DNA from 2 places in the Luteibacter sp. 3190 genome. Region 2 is predicted to be linked to the other one. Evidence: predicted binding sites of a transcription regulator. Region 2 holds the regulator's gene; the other holds the start of a gene.
The links. The regulator HrcA, encoded in region 2, represses chaperone genes, less so after heat shock. The targets are predictions, from matches to a motif close to TTNGCACTCNNNNNNNNNGAGTGCNAA.
Positions count from the first base shown of each region.

Region 1: the regulator HrcA is predicted to act here: its motif matches at 5,807-5,833, upstream of rpoH (RNA polymerase sigma factor RpoH).

Region 1 covers NZ_JAVDUO010000004.1:161,944-169,205, forward strand. Annotated here, with positions in the region: gene trxA (thioredoxin TrxA) at 1-84, opposite strand, end outside; gene J2X58_RS16400 (DEAD/DEAH box helicase) at 512-2,254, shown strand; gene ftsE (cell division ATP-binding protein FtsE) at 2,420-3,097, shown strand; gene ftsX (permease-like cell division protein FtsX) at 3,094-4,074, shown strand; gene J2X58_RS16415 (response regulator) at 4,093-4,932, shown strand; gene ung (uracil-DNA glycosylase) at 4,929-5,633, shown strand; gene rpoH (RNA polymerase sigma factor RpoH) at 5,865-6,725, shown strand; gene J2X58_RS16430 (response regulator transcription factor) at 6,811-7,262, shown strand, end outside.
Region 2 covers NZ_JAVDUO010000001.1:701,780-709,041, forward strand. Annotated here, with positions in the region: gene fur (ferric iron uptake transcriptional regulator) at 1-227, shown strand, start outside; gene J2X58_RS03345 (MASE1 domain-containing protein) at 567-2,186, opposite strand; gene J2X58_RS03350 (response regulator transcription factor) at 2,274-2,903, shown strand; gene recN (DNA repair protein RecN) at 3,016-4,686, opposite strand; gene hrcA (heat-inducible transcriptional repressor HrcA) at 4,822-5,880, shown strand; gene grpE (nucleotide exchange factor GrpE) at 5,968-6,501, shown strand; gene dnaK (molecular chaperone DnaK) at 6,631-7,262, shown strand, end outside.

The sequences.
Region 1 (7,262 bases), on a different contig from region 2:
GAAATCGAGCAGGACGGGGGTGTCGGATTCGAGGACGTCCTTCGAGAAGGCGGCATCGCTCGTATGGGTGATCTTGTCGCTCACCGTGGTCTCCAATAGAGGGGCGGGAAGGGGGTTGACGACCGTGACGCTGGCATCGGCTACACTTAGGAGCCCCATGTCGCGGGTCCAACCGGAACCGAAGGTCTTGGCCATTGCGGCCGGTGGCCCTCATTCCACCCGAACTAGGGGCGCGATTCAAGCGATTCAAGGTCGCCGACGGATGGTTTCCGTTGACATAGGTAAACCGGTTCACGCAGCCGGTTCACCTATGCCAGCGGGAACCCTCCAGGCGGCCGCCACCCGCCTCCGGCCTTCGCGCGCCGGGCGCGTCGACAGGCCGCCGGACTGGCAACCGGCCCTTCCCGACTCTCCCGTGACCCCGGCCGGACCATCCCCGTCCCGTGGTGCACGCTTTGCCGCCGGGACGGCGCCGCGCACGCGCGGCGCGAGCTTCCAGGCCTTCCATTCCATGTCCGAAACCGTACTCACCGACGTCTTCTACGAAAACCTCGACCTGCATCCGCTGCTCCAGCAGGGTCTCGCCGCCGCCGGCATCACCCGCTGTACGCCGATCCAGGCCCTCACCCTCCCGATCGCCCTGACCGGCCGCGACGTCGCCGGCCAGGCCCAGACCGGCACCGGCAAGACGTTCGCCTTCCTCGTCGCGCTCGTCGACCGGCTGCTGAAGAATCCGGCCCACCCGGACCGCAAGGATTCCGACCCGCGCGCGCTGGTCATCGCCCCGACGCGCGAACTCGCCATCCAGATCGAGAAGGACTTCCAGACCATCGGCAAGGCCACCGGTCTGCGCAGCGCGCTGATCTACGGCGGCGTCGACTACGACAAGCAGCGCCAGCAGCTGCGCGACGGCTGCGACATCATCATCGCCACGCCCGGCCGCCTGCTCGACTACTACAAGCAGGACGTCTTCGGCTTCGGCAGCGTCGAGGTCATGGTCATCGACGAAGCCGACCGCATGTTCGACCTCGGCTTCATCAAGGACGTCCGCTTCATCTTCCGCCGCCTTCCCGCGCGCGAGAAGCGCCAGGTCCTGCTGTTCTCGGCAACGCTCAGCCACCGCGTGCTCGAGCTCGCCTACGAGCACATGCACGAGGCCGAGAAGCTGGTGGTGGAAACCGAGAACGTCACCGCCGACCGCGTGCGCCAGATCGTCTACTTCCCGTCCAAGGAAGAGAAGATGCCGCTGCTGTTCAACCTGCTGGAGGAAACGAAGGCGGAGCGCAGCATCATCTTCGTCAACACGAAGGCGGCCGCCGAGCGCATCACCGACCGCCTGAAGCGCCACAACTTCCGTGTCGGCGCCATCTCGGGCGATGTGCCGCAGGTGAAGCGCCAGAAGCTCCTGCAGCGCTTCCAGGCGGGCCAGATCGACCTGCTCGTGGCGACCGACGTCGCGGCGCGCGGCCTCCACATCCCGGCCGTCAGCCACGTGTTCAACTACGACCTGCCGCAGGATGCCGAGGACTACGTCCACCGCATCGGCCGCACGGCCCGCCTGGGCGCGGAGGGCGACGCGATCAGCTTCGCGTGCGATCTCTACGCGATGGGCCTGCCGGACATCGAGACCTACATCAACCAGAAGATCCCCACCGCGTCGATCGAGGCCCGCATGCTCGTCATGCCGGCGCCGCGCCCGCGTGCCGACGGCGTGCAGGACGAAGTGGACGATCCGAACGACAACGACGGCCACATCCCGACCCGCGGCGCGCCGCCGGAGAAGGGTGGTCGCGGCGGCCGTGGTGGCCGTGACGGTCGCGGTCCGCGTTCCGGCGAACGTTCGGGCACGCGCGAGCGCCGCCCGCGTCCGCCGCGCGAAGAGGGCGCCGCCGCTCCGTCGCCGACCGAGGTGCCGGTGAAGACGGTCGTCGTCGCCGAAACCGTCGCCGGCCTGCCGGCCGCCGCGGAAGCGATGGCGGACGCGTCCGCGACGAAGAAGCGTCGCCGTCGTCGGGGCGGCCGTGGCCGCGGTGCGCGCGAAGGCGCCGAAAACACCGCCGGCACCGTCGCCACGGCGGGCGAGAGCCAGCCGTCCGCGCCGCGCAAGGCCGACGGCCCCGCCAACCCGAACCGCCGTCCGTCCCGCCAGGTGACGGCCGCGCGTCCGGCCGCCACCCCGGCGCCGACCGCGCCGAAGGCGCCGGAAAAGGTCGGCCTGCTCCGTCGCATCGGCCGCCTCTTCGGCGGCCGCTGACCCGGGCGCCCCGGTAGGAGCGCGCCCTGCGCGCGACGGCTTTTGGGGCCGTGCGCAACAGGCCGTGCAGCTCTTCGCGAAAAGATGTCGCGCGCGAGGCGCGCTCCTACCGGGCCCGTTCCACATCCCTTATCCTCTGAGGCTTAACAGCCAACGGGTGATGCGGTGATCGGTTTCGATCTGGTGAGCAAACGATACGAGGGCGGCCACCAGGCCCTTACCGATGTGTCGTTCCAGGTCGGTGCGGGCGAGATGGCATTCGTCACCGGTCATTCCGGCGCGGGCAAGAGCACCCTGCTGAAGCTGCTGGCCATGATCGAGCGGCCCACCAATGGCGTCGTCACCCTCGACGGCCAGAAGCTCAATACCGTCCGCCCCGGCGACATCCCGAAGATCCGCCGCAAGCTCGGGATGGTCTTCCAGGACCACCGCCTGCTGCTGGACCGTACCGTCTTCGCCAACGTCGAACTGCCGCTGATCATCGGTGGCGTGTCGCCGGCCGATCGTGGCCGTCGCGTCCGCGCCGCCCTCGAGAAGGTCGGCCTGCTCAGTTACGAGAAGCAGCTGCCCGAGGCCCTGTCCACGGGCGAGCAGCAGCGCGTGGGCATCGCGCGTGCCATCGTCGCCAAGCCGGCCGTGCTCATCGCCGATGAGCCCACGGGCAACCTCGACCCCCAGCTGGCCATGGAAATCATGTCGCTCTTCGCCGAATTCCAGGCCGTGGGCACCGCGGTGCTGGTCGCCAGCCACGACCTCATGCTGATCAAGCGCATGAAGAAACGCGTGGTCGTCCTCGATCACGGCAAGCTCGTCGCCGACGTGCCCGCGACGGAGGTCGTATGAACGCCGCCCGCGACGCACGCAAGACGCCCGAGGCCGAAGCGACCCGCCGCAGCGGGCCGCGCAAGGTCGGCGCGTGGCGCGAACACCACGCGTGGAGCATGTCGATCAGCCTGCGCCGCCTCGGCGCGCGACCGCTCGGCACGCTGCTCACCATCGCGGTGATGGGCGTGGCGCTCGCCCTTCCGCTGACGTTCTACCTGCTGCTCGACAACGTCCAGCGCATGGGCGACGCCCTCGGCCGCAACCAGTCGATCAGCGCCTTCCTGAAGCCCGGGCAGAACGCGGGCGTCGCCGAGACGGCGGCCTCCGCCCTGCGCGGACGCCCCGAGGTCGCCGACATCGTCGTGCGGACGCCGAAGGATGGCCTCGACGAACTGGCGGAAGTGCAGGGTTTCTCCGGCGCGTTGCAGTCGCTCGACGCCAACCCCTTGCCGTACGTGCTCTCGGTGCAGCCGAAGGCCGGGCTATCGGCGGACGACGTCAACCGGCTGGTCGAGGCGATGAAGGCGACGCCAGGCGTCGACATGGTCCAGGAGACCGGCGCGTGGCGGCAGCGCCTCGACGCCCTTGTCGGCGTCGGTGGCCGCGCCGTCGGATTGCTCGCGTTGCTGCTGGGCGTGGCCGCGTTGCTGGTCGTCGGCAACACCATCCGCGTGGACATCCAGAGCCGCAGCGCCGAGATCGGCGTGCTGCTACTCATCGGCGCGAGCCGTCCGTTCGTGCGCAGGCCTTACCTGTATGCCGGCATCTGGCTCGGCTTCCTCGCCGGCGTGCTCGCCGTCGCCCTGGCCGTCGTGCTGGAACTCGCGATGGCCGGACCGGTCGGGCGGCTCGCCGCCGCGTACGACGGCAGCGTGAGCTTCGGCGCACTCCCCGCGTGGCTGCTGCTTTCGGTACCCTTCGCGTCTGCCGTGCTGGGGTGGCTCGGCGCACGTCTCGTCAGTGCGAGGCAGATCCGCCGCGCCGCGGCGGGCTGAGAGCGAAGGGGGCTTAGGGTGGGATCTCACATCGGTTCGGGTGTCGCCGGCGCCACGCCACGCATCCTGCTCGTCGACGGCTCCAAGGTCGTCCGGCAGCTGATCGCGCGCGTCGTCGCGGCCGAGGTGCCCGGCGTGGAAATCGTCGGTGCGGCCACCGGCGCGGAAGCGCAGACCGAACTGCAGCAGGGCGTCTTCGATTTCGTGACCGTCGCCCTGCGCCTGCCCGACATGGATGGTCTGGAACTCGCCCGCTTCGTGCGCGAGGCCACGCCGCAGATCTACATGCCCATCGTCGTGGTGTCCGGCGACGTCGAGGCGCGCCTGCACCGGCGCGAACTCGGCGAGTTCGTCACCGACTACTTCGACAAGTCGCTCGGCTTCGGCGCGCTCGCGGAGTTCATCCGCGGCTACGTGCGCCCCGAGGGCGGCGCCGAAGGTGAAGTGCTTTACGTGGAAGACAGCCGCGTCGTCGCGCTGGCCACGCGGCGCATGATGGAGAAGTACGGCCTGACCGTGCACCACGTCATCAGCGCCGAAGACGCGCTCGAACACCTGCGCGCGGCCAGGGATCGGGGTGACGTCGGCGCCGACGTCGTGCTCACCGACGTCAGCCTCAAGGGCGAGCTCACCGGCGGTGATCTCGTCGAGCGTATCCGCAACGACTTCGGCTACGGCAAGGGCCAGCTGCCCACGCTGATCATGACCGGCGACGAGAACCCGGCGAACCAGGCGGCGCTGCTGCGCGCCGGCGCCAACGACCTCGTCGAGAAGCCGGTGGAAGAGAAGCTGCTCATCACCAAGCTGCTCTTCCAGCTGCGCGTCGCCCTGCATCTCCGCGACCGGATCGAACATTGAACGACCGCGTGAAGCTCGAGCCGAGCTGGAAGGCGCGGATCGGCGATTACCTCGACCGTCCCGACATGCTGGCGCTGTCGGCGTTCCTTCGTGAGGAGAAGGCCCGCGGCAAGGAGATCTATCCGCCCGGCCCCGAGATCTTCAACGCCTTCGCGCACACGCCGTTCGAGGCGGTCCGCGTGGTCATCCTCGGCCAGGACCCGTACCACGGGCCGGGGCAGGCGCATGGCCTGAGCTTTTCGGTGCGCCCCGGCGTGCGCGTGCCGCCTTCGCTGCAGAACATGTTCAAGGAGATCGAGGCCTGCCTCGGCATCCCGCGTCCGGACCATGGCTGTCTGACGCCATGGGCCGACCGTGGCGTCCTCCTGCTCAACGCGGTGCTGACCGTCGAGGCCGGGCAGGCGGGTTCCCATCAGGGCAGGGGCTGGGAAGGTTTCACCGACGCCGCCGTCGACGCGCTCAACCGCGGGCGGGACGGCCTGGTCTTCATGCTCTGGGGCAGCCACGCCCAGAAGAAGGGCCAGCTGATCGACGGCAAGCGCCACCTGATCCTCCGCAGCGTGCATCCGTCGCCTCTCTCGGCTCACCGCGGTTTCCTCGGCTGCGGGCACTTCGCGCAGGCCAACGCCTGGCTGGAAGCCCGCGGCGAGCAGCCGATCGACTGGTCGTTGCCGCCGCGCCCGGAAATCGCCGCCCTTTAATTGGTCCGGCGGAGACCCATATTCCTATGTGGAACAGCCACCTGGCTGGGAGCCTCTCCGGTTCCCGGCCTGGGCTTGCCGTCTCTCCCCTGAATGCCCCGAACCTCCCTCTGGACACCTGCCCGGTATTTCTGTACTATGGCGTACAGTTAACCGATGAACTTCGGGCTGGCTTAGCACTCTCATTCCGGGACTGCTAATCTGCATACAGACTTTCAGGAGGTTCCACACATGTCCCAAGCCCTCGCCACCCGTAACTACGGGCTACCGAGCGTCGTTGGCAGTCTGGATTCCTATATCTCGGCCGTCCATCGCATCCCGGTGCTCAGCCTTGACGAGGAGCAGTCGCTGGCGCGCCGCTTCCACGACGACGCCGATCTCGACGCCGCCAAGCAGCTCGTGATGTCCCACCTGCGTTTCGTGGTCCACGTCGCGCGCGGCTACAACGGCTACGGCCTGCAGCTCTCGGACCTGATCCAGGAAGGCAACATCGGCCTCATGAAGGCGGTGAAGCGTTTCGATCCGGACCAGGGCGTGCGCCTGGTCAGCTTCGCGGTCCACTGGATCCGTGCCGAAATGCACGAGTTCATCCTGCGCAACTGGCGCATCGTGAAGGTCGCCACCACCAAGGCGCAGCGCAAGCTGTTCTTCAACCTGCGCAAGAGCAAGAAGCGCCTGGGCTGGATGAACGCCGAAGAGGTTCGCGTGGTCGCCAACGACCTGGGCGTGCCGGAAGCCACCGTGCGCGAGATGGAGTCGCGTCTTTCGGGCCGTGACATCGGCTTCGAGGCGCCGACCGACGCGGACGACGACGAGAAGCCGGCCCCGGCCGCCTTCCTGGTCGACGAAGGCGCCGACCCGTACGACAACCTCGCCGAGGAAGACGCCAGCAACAACCAGATGGGCGCGCTGTCGTCGGCCCTGAGCAACCTGGACGAGCGCTCGCGCGACATCATCCAGCGTCGCTGGCTGGCCGAGGAGAACAAGGCCACGCTGCAGGATCTCGCGGACGAGTACGGCGTGTCGGCCGAGCGTATCCGCCAGATCGAAGCGAACGCCATGAAGAAGATGCGCGTCGCCATCGCCGCCTGACCGGAGCGATTGGCGTAACATCCGGACGGCCCCGTGCTTCGCGCGGGGCCGTTTTCCGTTGGTTCCGAAGGTGGAGTGCAGCCGGATGCCCAGGGCCCTGGTCATCGAAGACGATGAAGTGACCGCCCGCGACATCGTCGCGGAGCTCGGTGCGCATGGTCTCACCGCCGAGTGGGTCGCGAACGGCCGCGACGGCCTCCAGCGGGCGCTCGCGGACGGCTTCGACATCATCACCCTCGACCGCATGCTGCCCGGCATGGACGGCATCGACGTCGTGTCCGAGCTGCGCGAGCGCGCCGTGGACACGCCCGTGCTGATGATCAGCGCGCTGTCCGACGTCGACGAGCGCGTGCGCGGCCTTCGCGCCGGCGGCGACGACTACCTCACCAAGCCGTTCGCTCCCGACGAACTGGCCGCGCGCGCCGAGGTGCTGCTGCGCCGTCGTCGTCCGGCCGCGAACGAAACCCGCCTGCGCGTCGCCGACCTCGAACTCGACCTCGTGCGCCACGACGCCGTGCGCAACGGCCAGCCCCTGAC
Region 2 (7,262 bases):
AAGCCGCCGGCATCGTCATGAAGCACAACTTCGAGGGCGGGCAGGCCGTTTACGAGCTCGACCGCGGCAAGCACCACGACCACATGATCGACGTGGACAGCGGAAAGGTGATCGAGTTCATCAGCGAGGAGATCGAGCGTCTCCAGCACGAGATCGCCGACCGGCACGGGTATGTGATCGAAGACCACAGCCTGGTGCTCTACGTGCGGCCGAAGAAGAAGCGCTGAGCGCTGAATCATTGAAGACGAGAGGGCCCTTCGGGGCCTTTTTTGTAGGCCGAGCCGGTCCGGGGAGCGGGTCGCGAGAAAATGTCGCGCGCAGGGCGCGCTCCTACCGGTAGCGCACATAAAAACGCCGCCGGTGGACTCCTGTCCACCGGCGGCTTGATCCGGCGTTTCCATGGCCCGTGGACCGCGAGTTGCTCGCTGGTTCACGGGGTGCCATGTCGCACCGGCGAGGCCGACATCCTGTCGCCTCATCAGGCCGATCGTCCCCACGACCGACCTGGGCTCACCGTCTCTCGACGGCGGCTCCCCCACATCGATAATGGGATGCTAACGAAGCGTTCATGCCCCCGGTATCGGAAAATTTCCTATGTCAGAACCGATACTTGTGCTGCGCAGCAGCACCCGCAGGTGAAGTCCCACGGGCTCCGGACGGATTCTGAACAGCCCCCCGAGGGCGGTGATCCGGTCGCTCATTCCCTGCAGGCCACGGCCTCCGCCATCGGTTCGGACGGGTCGGGGCGTTGACGGAAGGCCTGCGCCGTCGTCACGAATGTCGAGGATGGCGACGGGCCCGCTGTCGCGTAGCCCGATGCGCAGGCGCAGCATCATCTGACGCGCACCCGAGTGGCGGACGACGTTCGTCGCGCTCTCCTGGACGACACGGTAGATCGCCGTCAGGGTGTCGTCGTCGAGCAGGCGGGGGTCGCCGCGCAGGTCGGTCACGTAGTGGATGCCGGCGGCGGTGAGCATGTCGCGGATCGGGCCCTCGTCGAGCGCGCGCAGCAGGCCGAACTCGTCCAGCACCGAGGGGCGCAGGCTGTCGAGCATCTTGTGCAGCGCCCGGCGCATATGGCCGAGGATGCCGTTGATGGACGTGCCGATGTCGTCCAGGCCCGCGTTGCCCAGACGATTCTGCGCGAGCTTCAGATGGGTCTGGATGGCGGTGAGGTTCTGGCCGAGCTCGTCGTGCAGTTCCGCCGCCATGTGCCTGCGCAGGTTTTCCTCGGCCTGGAGGTTGCCTCGCGCGGCATCGCGCAGCTGGCGCGCCAGCTGGTCGAGGCGCTGGTTGGCGGCGGCCAGGTGGGTGTTCTGCTGGGCCACGCGCTCGCTGCTGCGACGGAGGGCGTCGGTGGCGGCGCCGAGCATCAGCGTGCCGGTGCCGGCCACGGCGAGGAAAAGGTGGGCGGCGGCCGTGGGTGCGCCCCGGCCGATCATGTCCTCGGTGACGTTGAGGCCCACGCTGGTGATCAGCATCGCCAGGCCCGCGCCGCGCCAGCCGTGACGGAAGGCGAAGAACAGCACGGGTGCCAGCGAGAGCACGCGGGCGAACTGCGGTTGCGGCGAATACTCGGCCAGCGTGATGAGGATCGCCAGCGAGGGCAGCATCACCAGCAGGCCGTCGAGCAGCAGTTCCGCCATGGCCGTCCGCGTCGGCCGCTCGCGGAACACCAGCACCATGACCGGCACGACCAGCAGCACGCCGAGGTAATCGCCGAGCAGGTCGCTGCCGAAGGTGGTGCCGAGCATCTCCACCGGGGCGGCCGGGTGCATCGAGGCCATCATCGCGGCATTGCCCGCGGTGGCGACCGTGGCCGTGACCATCGCCGAGAGCAGCAGGCGCGCGACGTCCTCGGGGGTGTTGAGGCTGGCGTGCAGGTGGGCGCGCCGCAGCAGCCAGAGGCAGGCGGCCACCATCAGCGGTTCCGGCGCGTCGCCGAGCACGAAACCCGCGCCGCCGATGGGAAGGCCGCTGCGCCATTCGCAGAACGCGCTGGCGAACATCTCGGCGCCGAGGATCCAGAACCAGTCCCGCGTGCGCATCAGCAGCAGGGCGCCGAAGCGAAGGCCGAAGGGCAGCACCCAGTAGGGCTGCTCGGTCGGCCAGAGCATCACCCATGCGAGCGCATAGGCGATGGCGAAGAGGGGGCCGGCGAAGCGGGAGGAGCCGAGTAAGCGCATTCCAGAATGTTACACGGCGCATGAGGCGGGCTGACGCATCGGGCGAGCCCATACGCACGCGTCGGGAGAGCCTGCTACATTCTGTCCATGCCAAGAATCGTCCTTGTAGATGACCACGCCATCGTTCGAGAGGGTTTCAAGCGGCTCATCGAGCTGGAACCGGATCTGGACGTCGTCGCCGAAGCCCGCAACGCCGACGAGGCGGTCGACGCGGTCACCCAGCACCGGCCGGATCTGGTCGCGGTGGATCTCTCGTTGCCCGACGGCAGCGGGCTGCCGTTGATCGAACATCTGGGCAGCATCGCGCCGGGCATGAAGATCGTCGTGCTGAGCATGCACGACGGCGAGCCTTACGTGTCCGAGGCCTTGCGTCGCGGCGCGCGCGGTTACGTGACCAAGGGCGTCGCGCCGGAGGAACTCGTGGCGGCCGTACGCTCGGTGCTCGGGGGCGACCAATACCTGAGTTCGGACCTGCGGGAGCGTCGTTCGGGTCGCACCACCGCCGACCTCGATCCGTTCAACCGGCTCACGGCACGCGAGCGCGAGGTGTTCCTGCTGCTGGCGGCCGGCCGCGCGCCGAAGCAGGTGGCTGCCGAACTCGGGATCGGGCAGAAGACGATCTACATCCACCGTGCGGCGGTGATGAACAAGCTCAACGCCGGGTCGGAGCTGGATCTGTACCGGATGGCGCAGGAGCGCGGCCTGATCCGCGCCTGACCACCATGTGGGAGCGGACCTGGCCGCGACCGCTCTTCGCCGAACGGAACAGGCCCTGAAGCGCTCCGCGAAAAGCTGGCGCGGCCGAGGCCGCTCCCACAAGGGAGGGGCTTCAGCCTTGCGCCTTGTCCAGCATCTTCTTCGCGTGCGCGCGGGTTTCCTTCGTGATTTCCACGCCGCCGAGCATGCGGCTGAGTTCGTCGCGGCGGCCGGCGGCGTCCAGCGAATGGATGCGGGTGCGGGTGGCTTCGCCGTCGCTTTCCTTGGCGACCTTCAGGTGCGAATGACCCTGCGCGGCGACCTGTGGCAGGTGCGTGACGCACAGCACCTGCACGCGCTCGCCGAGCGCCCGTAGTTTCTGGCCGACCACTTCGGCCACGGCGCCGCCGATGCCGGTGTCGACCTCGTCGAAGATCATGCAGCCGATGTTGTCGTTGCCCAGCGTGGCGACTTCGATCGCGAGGCTGATGCGGGCGAGTTCGCCGCCCGAAGCCACCTTGCGCAGCGGACGCGGAGGCTGGCCGGGGTTGGCGCTGACGAGAAGCTCGCAACGCTCGCGGCCTTGCGGATCCGGATCGTCGGCTTCGGCCGGTTCCAGCGAGACCTCCAGGCGGCCGCCGGCCATGCCGAGTTCGCCCATCAGCGCGGCGACGGCCGTGCCGAGGCGCGAGGCGGCGTCGCGGCGGGCGGTGGACAGGGCGGTGGCGGCGGCGTCCCACGCCGTGCGCAGGCGGTCGCGCTCGCGCCCGAGGCGTTCGAGCGCGTCGCCCGCGCCTTCGAGCTCGGCCAGGCGCCCGCGCAGTTCCTCGGCCTTCGCCGTCAGTTCCTCGATCGGCAGCCGGTAGCGGCGCGAGAGATCGTGCAGATGGGTGAGGTGGGTGTCGACCTCGGCGAGGCGCTCGGGGTCGAGTTCGACGTCCTGCGCGTAGCGGCTGAGGCCGTCGACCGCTTCGCCGACCTGGATCTGCGCGCTGTCGAGCAGTTCCAGCGTCGGGGCGAGCGTGGCGTCGAGCTCGGCCAGCCGCGAGAGCTCGGCGTGGGCGCGGAGCAGGGCGCGGCCGATGGCGAACTCGCTTTCGCCGTCGAGCATCTCGACCACGCCGTTCGCGCCCTCGGCCAGGCGGCCCGCGTTGGCGAGGCGGCGATGCTGCGTCTCGAGGTCTTCCAGTGCGGCGGGCGCGAGCGCCCAGCGGTCCAGTTCCTCGAGTTCGTGGCTGAGCAGGTCGATCTGGTGCTCGCGATCGTCGCCACCCGAGAGCGCGCGGATGCGCGACACGGCCTCGCGCCAGGCGCGCGCGGTCTCGCGCACGTCGGCGAGCAGAGCCTCGTTACCCGCGTAGGCGTCGAGCAGCGCCATCTGGTGCTGGCGCGAGAGCAGCGCCTGGTGTTCGTGCTGGCCGTGGATCTCGACGATCAGCGCCGCCAGCGCCGACATCTGCGCGAGGCTGGCCGGGCGCCCGTTGATCCAGCCGCGCGAGCTGCCTTCGGTGCGGATCACGCGGCGCAGCTGGCAGGTCTCGCCGTCGTCCAGTTCTTCCTGGCGCAGCCAGTCGAGCGCTTCGGGCAGGCCGGCGAGGTCGAATTCGGCGGCCAGCTCGGCGCGGTCGGAGCCCGAGCGGACCATGCCGCTGTCGGCGCGCGCGCCCGCGAGCAGCATCAGGGCGTCCACCAGCAGCGACTTGCCGGCGCCGGTCTCGCCGCTGACCACGGTGAGGCCCGGGCCGAAGGCCACCTCGGCTTCTTCGACGACGGCGAACTGGCGGACGTAGAGCGAGGTGAGCATGGGCACCGGTGGTGGCGGATGGAATCGCGCCGATTGTAGCGGCAGCGGCGTCGCAGAAGCCGAGACTTGCAAGCCGGAGCCCCAGACCTTATTGATAGCGCGCTGATCCGATCCCTCCACCACCCGCCCAGGCGCATGAATCCGTTCTCCGGTCACGACATCGATGCTCGCGCGCGCCGGCTGCTGCGGACCCTGATCTCCCAATACCTGTCCGACGGCGAACCCGTCGGCTCGCGCACGCTGGCGCGGTCCTCCGGCCTGGAAGTCAGCCCGGCGACCATCCGCAACATCATGGCCGACCTCGAGGACGCCGGGCTGGTCGCGTCGCCGCATACGTCGGCAGGCCGCATCCCGACGCCGCGCGGCCTCCGTCTCTTCGTCGACAGCCTGCTGGAACTGAAACCGCTGCCGCGCGACGAGATGGCCCGTCTGCAGGGCGGGCTGCCGCCGCACCAGACGACCACGCGCGACCTGCTCGGCAACGTCTCCAACCTGCTTTCGGCGATGACCCACTTCGCCGGCGTGGTCACCGTGCCGCGCCAGGGCGACTTCCCGCTGCGCCACATCGATTTCGTCTCGTTGCCCGACGCCCGCGTGCTGGTGATCCTGGTGTTCTCCGACAACCAGGTCCAGAACCGCGTAGTTCAGCTCGCCCGGCCGATCGACGCCAGCGAGCTCGAGCAGGCGGCCAACTACCTCAATGCGCAGTTCGCCGGCTTCCGCCTGGCGGACATCCGCGCCCACCTGGCCTCCGAACTGCGCGAGGCGGGTGGCGAGCTGAACCGCATGCTGGCGGCCGCCGTCGAACTGGCCACCGCCTCGTTCGCGAGCGATGACGCCGACGACGTCCTCGTCAGCGGGCAGACGAACCTGATGGGCTATTCCGAGCTGGCCGACATCGACCGGCTCCGCGACCTCTTCGACGCCTTCCAGCAGAAGCGCGACCTGCTCCAGCTGATGGAAATGTGCGTCAAGGCGCCCGGCGTGCGCCTGTTCATCGGCGAGGAGTCCGGTTTCTCCGCCCTCGACGGATGCAGCATCGTCACCGCCACCTACGGCACGAACGGCCGCATGCTCGGCGCGATCGGAGTTATTGGACCGACGCGTATGGCATATGAGCGGGTGATTCCGGTGGTCCAGGCCACGGCGGGATTGCTCAGCGACGCCTTGAATCGCGCCGCGGCGACCTCATAAACCGCCTCGGGAGGCGGGTTTAGTAATTTCCCGCGAATGTTCGGCCGCTCCATGGAGCGGGCCGGTAAGCTGACATTTGGAGTAAGCATGCAGAACAACGATCCCCACGTGCCGGATACGGCGCAGGACGGCGGCGCGGCCGAAGGCATGAATGCCGATCTCGACGCGCTCACCGCGAAGCTTGGCGCCCTCGAGTCCGAGCTCGCCAGCGCGCGCGAGACCGTGCTGCGCGAGCGGGCGGAGATCGAGAACCAGCGCCGTCGCCTCCAGCGCGACCTCGACCAGGCCCGTCGCTTCGCCAACGAGAAGCTGCTCGGCGAGCTGCTGCCGGTTTACGACGGCATCGCGCTCGGCCTGACCAACGAGTCGGCCGATGCGAAGACGCTGCGCGAAGGCCTGGAGCTGACGCTCAAGCAGCTGGAGAAGGTCACCCAGGGCAACGGCCTGAGCGTGGTCGATCCGCTGCACCAGCCGTTCAACCCGGAACACCACCAGGCGATCAGCTCGGTCGAGTCGAACGAGCACGCGCCGGGCACCGTGGTGGCCGTCGTCCAGAAGGGGTTCGTGCTCAACGATCGTCTGCTGCGTCCGGCGCTCGTCGCCGTGGTGCGCGACAACTGAACGAAGCCCCGCGCGTCGCGTGTTCCGCGCCGCCGGGGAGTCTCACAAGGTATTGAATCGATGGGGCCGGGCCCCACTTCACAAACAGTCGCGGCCGCGGGGGCCGCTTAGGAATACGGAGTAACTTCAATGGCCAAGATCATCGGCATCGACCTCGGTACGACCAACTCCTGCGTCGCAGTGATGGAAGGTACGACCGCGCGCGTCATCGAAAACGCGGAAGGCGATCGCACCACGCCGTCCATCGTCGCGTTCACCAAGGACAACGAGGTCCTGGTCGGTGCGCCGGCCAAGCGCCAGAGCGTCACCAATCCGAAGAACACCTTCTACGCGGTGAAGCGCCTCATCGGCCGCAAGTTCACCGACGCGGAAGTGCAGAAGGACATCAAGCTCGTCCCGTACGCCATCGTCGCGCATGAGAACGGCGACGCGTGGGTGCAGACGGCCGACGGCAAGAAGATGGCGCCGCAGGAGATCTCCTCGAAGGTGCTGATGAAGATGAAGAAGACGGCCGAGGATTTCCTCGGTGAGGCCGTCACCGAGGCGGTCATCACCGTCCCGGCATACTTCAACGACAGCCAGCGCCAGGCGACCAAGGACGCCGGCAAGATCGCCGGTCTCGACGTCAAGCGCATCATCAACGAGCCGACGGCGGCCGCGCTGGCCTACGGTCTCGACAAGACGGCCACGGGCGATCGCAAGATCGCGGTGTACGACCTCGGCGGCGGCACGTTCGACGTCTCGATCATCGAGATCGCCAA